One region of the Burkholderia sp. APQ4-4ca genome, then DNA from elsewhere that is predicted to be linked to it. Evidence: predicted binding sites of a transcription regulator. Region 1 holds the regulator's gene; the other holds the start of a gene.
The links. Region 1 encodes FNR, which switches genes on or off when oxygen is low (the NO sensors DNR and NnrR bind a similar motif). Its sites were predicted from a motif close to TTGATNNNNATCAA; they were not measured.
Positions count from the first base shown of each region.

Region 2: the regulator FNR is predicted to act here: its motif matches at 2,980-2,993, upstream of adhP (alcohol dehydrogenase AdhP).

Region 1 covers NZ_JBYQCG010000241.1:11,142-16,094, reverse strand. Annotated here, with positions in the region: gene epsC (serine O-acetyltransferase EpsC) at 1-518, opposite strand, end outside; gene AC3IFE_RS31365 (hypothetical protein) at 654-887, opposite strand; gene AC3IFE_RS31360 (DUF3005 domain-containing protein) at 1,167-1,574, shown strand; gene AC3IFE_RS31355 (universal stress protein) at 2,093-2,560, shown strand; gene fnr (fumarate/nitrate reduction transcriptional regulator Fnr) at 2,664-3,410, shown strand; gene AC3IFE_RS31345 (LysR family transcriptional regulator ArgP) at 3,459-4,352, opposite strand; gene AC3IFE_RS31340 (LysE/ArgO family amino acid transporter) at 4,462-4,953, shown strand, end outside.
Region 2 covers NZ_JBYQCG010000072.1:346,175-351,127, forward strand. Annotated here, with positions in the region: gene AC3IFE_RS07585 (methyl-accepting chemotaxis protein) at 1-81, opposite strand, end outside; gene AC3IFE_RS07590 (TonB-dependent receptor) at 539-2,623, opposite strand; gene adhP (alcohol dehydrogenase AdhP) at 3,052-4,080, shown strand; gene AC3IFE_RS07600 (sialidase family protein) at 4,151-4,953, opposite strand, start outside.

The sequences.
Region 1 (4,953 bases):
GGCACGCCGAGCTGGTGCAGCGCGTGCGCGAGCCGATGGTGCATCATCGCGAGCACGCCGGGGTAGCACAGCAGGATCTCGGTGATGTGCTGCGCGGCCGGATCGCCCGCGTACGCGGCCTGGATGTCGCTGACGAGCAGCGCGCGGACCGCCGGCAACTGCCGGCCGAACGCGCGCGCGATCTCGAACGCGCGTTCGTCGAGCTCGGCGAACGGCGTATCGACGTGTTCGGGCAGGAACGGCAGCGCACGGCGAATCTGCTCGGACAGGATGCGCAGCGTGCTTTCGAGCGTATGGCCGACGTAGTAGTCGACGCTTTCGTCGGTCAGGTCGGGCGCGCCGTAGTGTGTCGGAAACATCGACGCGCGCAGGCCGGTCACAATCTTGCAGATTGCATCGCGCGACGGCAGTTCGCGGATGCCGCGCGGATGGCGCGTGCGATGGAGTTCCTCGCGCGACTCGCGCAAGCCGGCAACGATTTCTTCGAGGCCCCACTGACGGGCGGGTGATGTCGACATAGGCCAATGCGGGCAGCCGCGCGCGGTTGCACGGCCGCTAATAAAGTGACGGGTTCCGCAAGATTACCGCGTTTTTTGTCCGGGAGCGGCGCCCCGCGGATCGGCCGGACGGCCGACGCCGCACGCGCGACGGCGTCACATCGAGATGCTGCTCGCGTCGATCCAGCGCACGGCCCAGTCGCGCGCGTGCGCGATCGCGTCGCCTTCGTCGTTGAACTGGAGCTCGATCGGGAAAAACCGGTTCGCCACGAGCTCCCCGTCGCTCGATCGGGAGATCACGACGTAGGGCTTGAACGAACCGTCACTGGCGCGTGCGGGCGCGCAATTCAACAGATAACCGCGATGCGTGAAGGCAGTAGTCGCTTGCATGAGTCCGCCACCTCTAGTCCCTTTGCTTTGTTGTTCGCTACCCGTCTTTAAGGGTGCTGCGGCGCCCCGGCGCGGGCAGAGACGGCGAGACTTCATCCCCTGTCGCCGCTTCGCAGGAAAAGAATCATACTCTGTAGAAAACGCGTCTTCTAGCTGAAATAAATCATGACAAATCAGTGCGCGTCGCGCGACCGCGGCGATCGCCCGCGCGCCTTTTCCCGTCGTGCCCGGAACGGGATTTGCTTCGATCCGGAGCGTGTCGCCGCCAGGAGAGCCGCGATGGAATCATCCGCTCAAACACGTCGTGCGCATCCGCGCAGCATCGAACTCGACAACGACGACACGCACGACAGCACGGTCGACACCGACGGCAAGCACCGCGAAGCGTCGCGGCTCGCCGGCGTCGGGCCGATCTCGCCGGACCAGATCACACGCAGCAACGCGTCGCTCGTCAATGCGATGCCGGAAGCCGGCGACGGTTTGGCCGGTTTCGACAGCCGCCCCGACGGCAACCATCCGGCGTTCGCGCTGCGCGCCGGCTACATGGTGATCGAGAAGGGCTTCGACGCGCCGTCCGCGGGCGACACGCCGTTCGGTCCCGCTCATCGGATGTACGGCAGCGCGTACTGGCCCGACCATGGCCGCCGGCCGGAGCGCGTCATCGAGTTGACCGTCGTGCCGAGATAGCCCGCGCGACGTTTGAATCGATCGTTCGTTTGGGAACCGCCATCGGCCGATGACGATGACCGATGGCGGTGCATTCGCGCGCGACCGGACCGCGGGCCGAGACGTGCTCGCACGATGTCGCGGTAAACGATTCCGCGTATTGGCATCGGGATTCGCAATCATGCATGCCGCGCATCGTGTCGACGCACATGCGTTGATCGAAGTCATGGCGTCACGGCGCGATTTCGATTGAATGGCGCTACGTGCGCCGCATCGGCATGGTTGCCATGCCGGGTCGATGCGCGCGCATGCGTTTTCGCCGACGACGCAGCCGAACCATACGACACGCATCGCGCGATGCATCACGCGTGGCGCGCATGGCCACGCACGGCCGGCACAGACGGCGCGATCGCACGGCACGGCAGGCGCCTCGCTGCATGATCGCGGCCGTTGGTTTACCCTGCCTCGCAGCGTGGCGCATTGCCCGGCCCGATCGGCCATCCGGCCGACTTCGTTTCAACCCGCCATTCGGAGACACTATGTACAAGCGTATTCTGGTTGCCGTCGACGGCAGCGACACGTCCCGCCATGCGTTCGATGCCGCGCTGGCGCTCGCGAAAGCGCACGGCGCGGAGCTGCAGCCGTTCTACGTCGTCGAGAACGCCGCGATCTACTACAACGTGCCCGGCTACGATCCGTCCGTGTTGCGCGATCAGCTCGTCGCGCAGGGCAACGCGCTCGCGCAGGATTTCGCGAAGCTGATGCAGGCTGCCGGCGTGAAAGGCGAAACGCGGCTGAACGAAGCGACGTCGATCAACGACGTATCGTCGCTGATCCTCGACGGCGCGAAAGCGTTCGGCGCCGATCTGCTCGTGCTCGGCACGCACGGCCGCCGCGGCTTCCGCCGCCTCGTGCTCGGCAGCATTGCCGAACAATGCGTGCGCCACGCGACGCTGCCGGTGCTGCTGATCCCGGCGGCCGCCAACGCGGACGAGCCGGCTGCCTGAGCGGCGTTCGGCACGCGCGGCCGGTCGCGACGTTTTGTCACCCGACAGCGGCAACTTGCGGTGGGACAATGATTTCGTCGATCCAATGCCGGAGTAAACGATCATGCTGACGCCCGTCGCCACCCGCCCCGCCGCCGTGCCCCATACCGGCAGCTGGGCTCCCCGCCAGGCCGCACACTGCTCGTCGTGCGCGATGCGGCACCTGTGCATGCCGCAGGGCCTCGCGCCCGAAGCGCTCAGCCGCCTCGAGTCGGTCATCTGCGCGGCACGCCCGGTCAAGCGCGGCGAAGCGCTGTTCCGCGAAGGCGACGCATTCGACAACCTGTACGCGGTGCGCTCGGGCTCGTTGAAAACCGTCGCGACGCGCCATGACGGCCGCGAACAGGTCACGGGCCTGCATCTCGCCGGCGAAGCGCTCGGCCTCGACGGCATCTGCGACGATACGCACCCGCGCACCGCGGTCGCGCTGGAAGACAGCTCGGTCTGCGTGATTCCGTACAGCGCGCTCAAGGCGCTGTGCTCGGAAGCCGGCTCGATGCAGTTGCGCATGCACAAGCTGATGAGCGAGCAGATCGTGCGCGAAACGTCGCAAACGATGCTGCTCGGTTCGCTGAATGCCGAAGAGCGCGTCGCCGCTTTCCTGCTCGACGTGTCGTCGCGCTACCTGAAGCGCGGCTACTCGCCGTCGGAATTCAACCTGCGGATGACGCGCGAGGACATCGGCAGCTATCTCGGCATGACGCTCGAAACGGTCAGCCGCACGCTGTCGAAATTCCAGAAGCGCGGCCTGATCGAAATGCAGGGCCGTCACGTGCAGATCATCGACTTCGACGGCCTGCAGCACGTCTGATGCCGCCCGGCGCGCACCGCGTGCGCGCCGCCTGCGTCACGTCGCCGGTCAATCGAGAAACAGCGCGGCGCGCGCCTTCAGCGCCGCGCTGAAATCGTCGAGCCAGCCGATCGACAAACGCCAGCTCTGCCAGTACAGATCGATGTCGATGGTTCGCCCGCGCGACATGTCGATCAATTCACCCGCCGCCAGCTGGCGGTCGACCATTCGGTCCGGGCACATCCCCCATCCCAATCCCGTTTCGCATGCGCGCAGATAGCCCGCGACGTGCGGTATCCAGTGCTGCGGCGGATCGAGATCCGCGCGCGTCACGCGCCGGATGAAACGCGCCTGCAACCCGTCCTTCGGATTGAACATCACGCACGGCGCGCGGCGCAGCGCATCGCGCGTGATTCCCGCGTCGAAATAGCGTGCGTAGAACGCCGGCGAGCATACCGCGCGATAGCGGATCCGCCCGAGCCGCTCCGAGCGGCACCCCTGGATCGGCTCGGCCTGCGCGGTCACCGCGCCCTGCACGCTGCCGTCGCGGATACGCGACGCCGTGTAATCCTGATCGTCGATCACGAGGTCGAGCAGCGTCTCGCGCTCGGTGCAAAACGGCCCGACCGCGTCGATGAACCACGTCGCGACACTGTCGTCGTTGACGGCCACGCGCAACGTCGGCCACGCGCTCGCGATCTGGCCCGGCAACGCGGGCATCCGGCCGCCCAGCTCGGCTTCCAGCAGTTGCACGCGTTCGGTATGCCGGCACAACAGCGCGCCCGACGTGGTGGCGACGCACGGCTGCCCGCGCTTGACGAGCACGCTGCCGACCCGTTCCTCCAGCAGCTTCACGCGCTGCGACACGGCCGACGGCGTGACGTTCAGCTCCTTGGCCGCCCGCTCGAACGAGCCGTGCCGGATCACCGCCGCGAGGGCATCGAGCAACGCGTAGTCGAGCATTAGATTTCCTTAATCCACATTAGGTGATTTAGCTTCTCTTATTCCCATACCGACCGCAGACTAGCGCTACCCGATTCATTCGTCTACTGCTTCCACGGCTGTCCCCCTCATGAACTGGCTCGCTTTTTCCCACGGCGCCGCACTGTGCGCGTCGCTCATCGTCACCATCGGCGCGCAGAACGCGTTCGTGCTGCGCCAGGGCATCATGCGCTCGCACGTCGGCAAGATCGTGCTGCTGTGCGCGGTGTCCGACATGATCCTGATCGGTGCTGGCGTCGGCGGCGCTTCGGTGCTCGTCGAGCGCTATCCGACCTTCGTTCACGCTGTGCTGTACGTCGGCCTCGCGTATCTCGCGTGGTTCGGCATCAATGCGCTGCGCCGTGCGTTCAAGCCTGGCCACGACACGCTCGACGTGCGCGGCGACGCCGTCGCGCCGCCGCCGCAGGGCGCGCTCGCGATCGTGCTGATGACGCTCGCGTTCACGTGGCTCAACCCGCACGTGTATCTCGACACGTTCCTGCTGATCGGCACGGCCGGCGCGCGCGAGCCGGAAGGCGCACGGCTCGCGTTCGCGATCGGCGCGATGACGGTCAGCATCGTG
Region 2 (4,953 bases), on a different contig from region 1:
CTTGAGGGCCACGCCCGACACGATCACGACGACTGCGGCGAGCAGGCCGAAGCCGCCAAGGAGTTTTGTTTTGATGCTCATTCTGGCGATTTTCACGTTGTGCCCCTGCGCGTGTGGTTGGCAATTTGGAATTTATCGTTCGACAGATACGGGCTCGTGCCGGCTTTAACGGGTAGTCGGAATGATTCTTTACCCTTCAAAAACCCTGATGTTCGTTTTTTTACTGAAGCGGGCTTTGCGGATAGGCGTTATTGATCCAGATCAATAAGTTGCATGCATCCGTAATTCACTGGTTTATGCATGAAATTTGAAATTGTTTTTGCTGGAGAAATAAAAACCACTCCCTTTAATACAGTCATCTGGGAGTTGTGTTTTGATTTATGGATAACCGGCGGAATTTCGGGGGATTGAGTCCGGAAACCGGTATCGAGAACCGGCGTGCGCCGCCCGACGGGCGCAATGAAGGAATGAACGGCCCCGGCGTGCCATGCCGGCACGCCGGACGGGGCCTGCGGCGGGCGCCGCGAGCCATGTGAGGTCAGAACGTGGTGCGCAATCCGGCCATCACGCTGCGGCCGCCGGCCGGCGCGAAGCCGCGCACCACCGACGTCGAGTAGCGGATCTCCTGGTTCGTCAGGTTGTCGCCGCGCAGGTACGCGAGCCAGTGCGTGGGGCCGACGCGGAACTTGTACGTCAGCATCACGCCGAGCGACGTGTAGCCGTCGGTCGAGAAATCGTCGTCGGGCACGCGATGCTGCGACCACGCGTGCGTGACCTGCGCCCGCGCACCGAACGGGCCGTAACCGTAGTCGGCCGCGAGCGTCGCACGCAGCGGCGCGATGCGCGGCAGCGGCTGACCCGTGTCGACATTGCGCGCGTGCGTGTAGTCGGCCGTCAGTTCGAGATCGACCGTGTGGCCGCGCCGTGCGAATGCGCGCCACTTGCCGTCCAGCTCGATGCCGTAGAACTCGGCGCGCACGCCGCGATAGATCGCCTCGTTCAGCGAGCCGTCGGTGCCCGGCGCGACCGGTTCGCCGTCGTCGTCCACCACGCGGCCGGTGTTGTACTCGGTCAGGTAGTTCGAGAAGCGGTTGTAGAACACGCCGATGCTGCCGCGGTTCGGCCCGCTCGCATAGCGCAGCGACAGGTCGGTCGACACGGCTTTTTCCTTCGATGCGTTCGGGTTGCCGATCAGGAACTGGCCGGTCGCATCGTGCGGGCCGTTCGAATACAGCTCGTAGAAGGTCGGTGCGCGTTCGGTGTACGCGACGTTCGCCGCGACCGACCAAACCGGCGTCAGCGAGAACAGCGCGCCGGCCGACAGGCTGCCCGCATTGAAGTCGCGCGGCTGCGCACCCGCGAATTTCTCGACGCCGGCCGGATCGGGATCGACCTTCACGTGCTCGAAGCGGCCGCCGAGGCTCAGCTTCAGCGCGGGAACGACCTGCCATTCCTCGAGGCCGAACAGCGCGACGCTGTTGGTGCGCGTGGACGGCACGAGCATTTCGTCACCGAGGGCCGAGAACGTGTTCTGGCCGAACTGCACGCCGATCGCGCCTTCGAATGGCCCGATCTTGCGATGGCGCGCCTCGATGCGCGCCTCGTAGCCGCGGTTGCGGAAGGTGGTCGCCGTCTCGCCATTGTCGACTTCCTTGTGGCGGTAGTCGGTGTACGCGAAATCGAACTTCAGCTTCGTGAACGGCCCGCTCAGGTTGCGTACCTCGGACGCGAACGCGAGGCGTTCCTGGCGCATCCGCAGCCGCACGTCGCTTTCCGCGACGGAGCCGTAGTTCGATTCGTAGCCGCTGTACGAGAGGCCGGCGAAGCCGTCCGCCCACGTGTACGACGCGCCGACCGCGCCGCCGTGCACGCGCCCGTCGCTGTTCGGCACGTTGCCTTCCGGTTGCGGCGTGTCGGGGCCGTCGATCGCGCGTTGCTGGCTGCTGCGCGCGTAGCCGGGAATCCGCAGCTTGCTCGTTTCGCGGTCGAACGCATCGACGTGGAACGCGAAGCGGCCGTTGCCGCCTTCGACTTGCGCGGCCCCCGCGCGCACCGAATTCGCGCCGCCATAGCGCGCGTCGAGCGCGCCGGTCACGCCTTCGATCGCCTCGCGCGGAATCCGGTTGTCGATCGTGTTGACCACGCCGCCCACCGCGTTGCCGCCGTACAGCAGCGCGGCCGGGCCGCGCACGATCTCGACGCGCTCGATCGACAGCGGATCCTCGGGCACCGCATGGTCGTACGACAGCGACGACGCGTCGTAGGCCGCGACGCCGTTCTGCAGCAGCCGGATCCGGTCGCCGTCCATCCCGCGGATGATCGGACGGCCGACCATCGGCCCGTAGGTGGTGGTCGACACGCCGGGCAACCCGTTGAGCGTTTCGCCGAGCGAATCGGCCTGGCGGCGCGTCAGCGCATCGCCCGAAAGCTGGACGGTCGGCGCGATCAGTTCGGTGTCGCCGAGCGGGTTCGCGGTCACGAAAATCGGCGCGAGCGGCGCGGCGGCCGGCGTGGGTGTGCCGGACGCGGCGGGCGCATCGGCCTGCGCATGAGCCGCGGCGGCGAACAGGATCAACGACAGGGACGAGAGCGGGCGAAGCGGTAAGCGAGGAAGGTCGCGCATGGTCGGTGAATCGGTTGGAATCGGATCGGATAACGAGCGATGCGGGTCACCGCTGGATACGATATATTGTTGCGTATGTGACGCGCAATGACCCGTTGGAACATCGCTCGGCGAGGCCCGGCCACCTGGGTTCGGACGGCGTCAGGCGGACGAGCACGCGAAATGATATGTTATATCATTTCAAATTCCAAGCCGAATGGCGGGATTCCGTCGGCTTTCTGTCGGATCGGTGAAATGGTCGCGTGGGCGGCGAAGCGGCGTGCGTGCGCTGGGTCGGGCTTTCGCGCCGCACGACGCCCACGACGCCGCTCGTGGCGAAGCCATGTCGGCCGTTGCATCCGATCCGTTCCGATGCGTTGACGCGTATCAACGTGCGCCGATGCCGAAACCGGATACTGGGTCGCTCATCGACCAGACAGGAGCAACGCATGACCCAGACCATGAAAGCGGCCGTGGTACACGCGTTCGGCGAGCCGTTGCGCATCGAGGAAGTCCCGATCCCCGCACCGGGGCCGGGCCAGATTCTCGTCAACATCAAGGCGTCGGGCGTCTGCCATACCGATCTGCACGCGGCCGACGGCGACTGGCCCGTCAAGCCGTCCCTGCCGTTCATCCCGGGCCACGAAGGCGTCGGGATCGTCGCGGCGGTCGGCGCGGGCGTCACCCACGTGCGCGAGGGCGATCGCGTCGGCGTGCCGTGGCTCTACACGGCTTGCGGCCATTGCGAGTACTGCAGCACGGGCTGGGAAACGCTGTGCCATGGCCAGCAGAACACCGGCTATTCGGTGAACGGCAGCTACGCGGAATACGTGCTGGCCGATCCCGATTACGTCGGCCAGTTGCCCGCGCAGGTGGCGTTCGACGAGATCGCGCCGATCCTGTGCGCGGGCGTCACGGTCTACAAGGGCATTCGCGTCACCGACACGCGGCCGGGCCAGTGGCTCGCGATCTCCGGCATCGGCGGTCTCGGGCACGTGGCCGTGCAATATGCGCGTGCGATGGGCCTGCACGTCGCCGCCATCGACATCTCGCCCGACAAGCTCGCGCTGGCGCGGCAACTGGGCGCGCACCTGACGATCGATGCGTCGGTCGACGACCCGGCGAAAGTGCTTCAGAAGGAAATCGGCGGCGCGCATGGCGTGCTCGTCACGGCCGTGTCGCGCAGCGCGTTCGCGCAGGCGCTCGGGATGGTCCGTCGCGGCGGCACGGTGGCGCTCAACGGCTTGCCGCCGGGCGATTTCCCGTTGCCGATCTTCTCGACCGTGCTGAACGGCATCACCGTGCGCGGGTCGATCGTCGGCACGCGGCGCGATCTGCAGGAGTCGCTCGATTTCGCGGCGGAAGGCCTGGTGCGCGCGCACATCCATCGCGACCGGCTCGCCAACATCAACGACGTATTCGCGAAGCTGCGGGAAGGGAAGGTCGACGGCCGCATCGTGCTGACCGACATGCATTGATGCCGTGAACGTGCGCATGCCGCCGCGCGACGCATGGCATCGCGGCGGCGGCGTGACGGTCATCCTCGCATCACGGCGCGAAGAATACGTCGGTGCGGTTCGTCAGGTTGCCCGCGTTGGTCTGGACGAAGAACGGATGGAACGACGACGACGGGAGCACGTCGAGCCCCTGGTAGTCGCCGATGAAGAACCCTTCGGCGTTGGGCGCGAGCTTCATGTCGAACGGGCCGCCGACGCGCCGCTCGTCGGCGAACGTGGCGCCGGCGTCGTGCGAGATCTTGCGCCAGAAGCCGGTCGGCAGCGTCGTCGTGTTGCCGGCCTGCAGGTCGCGGAAGTCGTAGTACGTGACCATGACCGCCCCCGTGTTGTCGACGCGCACCGACGGATTGAACGCGGGGCGCCCGGTCGGCGTGTTCGCCTGTTGCGGCGCGCTCCAGGTCGCGCCGCCATCCTTCGACGTCGATAGCGCGATCTCGTCGTACGCGCCGCCGTTGAAGCGGCTGTCCTGCCACGCGACGTAGAGCTGCCCGGATGCCGGGTCGATCGCCGGCTCCGGAATGATGTCGCCGGTGCGCACGGGTTCACCGGTGTTCGGATCCGTGACGCCGGCCGTCTGCAGCCCCGCGATGATCCGCGGTTTGGTCCACGTCGCGCCGTCGTCGGTCGACTTGACGAACGCGACCTTGCCGGCCGCCTTGTTGAACGGCTGCTGGATCAGGTCGAAGAAATCGTAGAGCGTGCCGCTCTTTGGATCGACGACGATCTGGTTGCCGATCGTCTGCTGGCGCGACGGCACGTCGACGATGACCTTCGCGGCGCTCCACGTCTTGCCGCCGTCGGTCGTCTTCGAGAACAGCGTCGGCCCGCGGTACG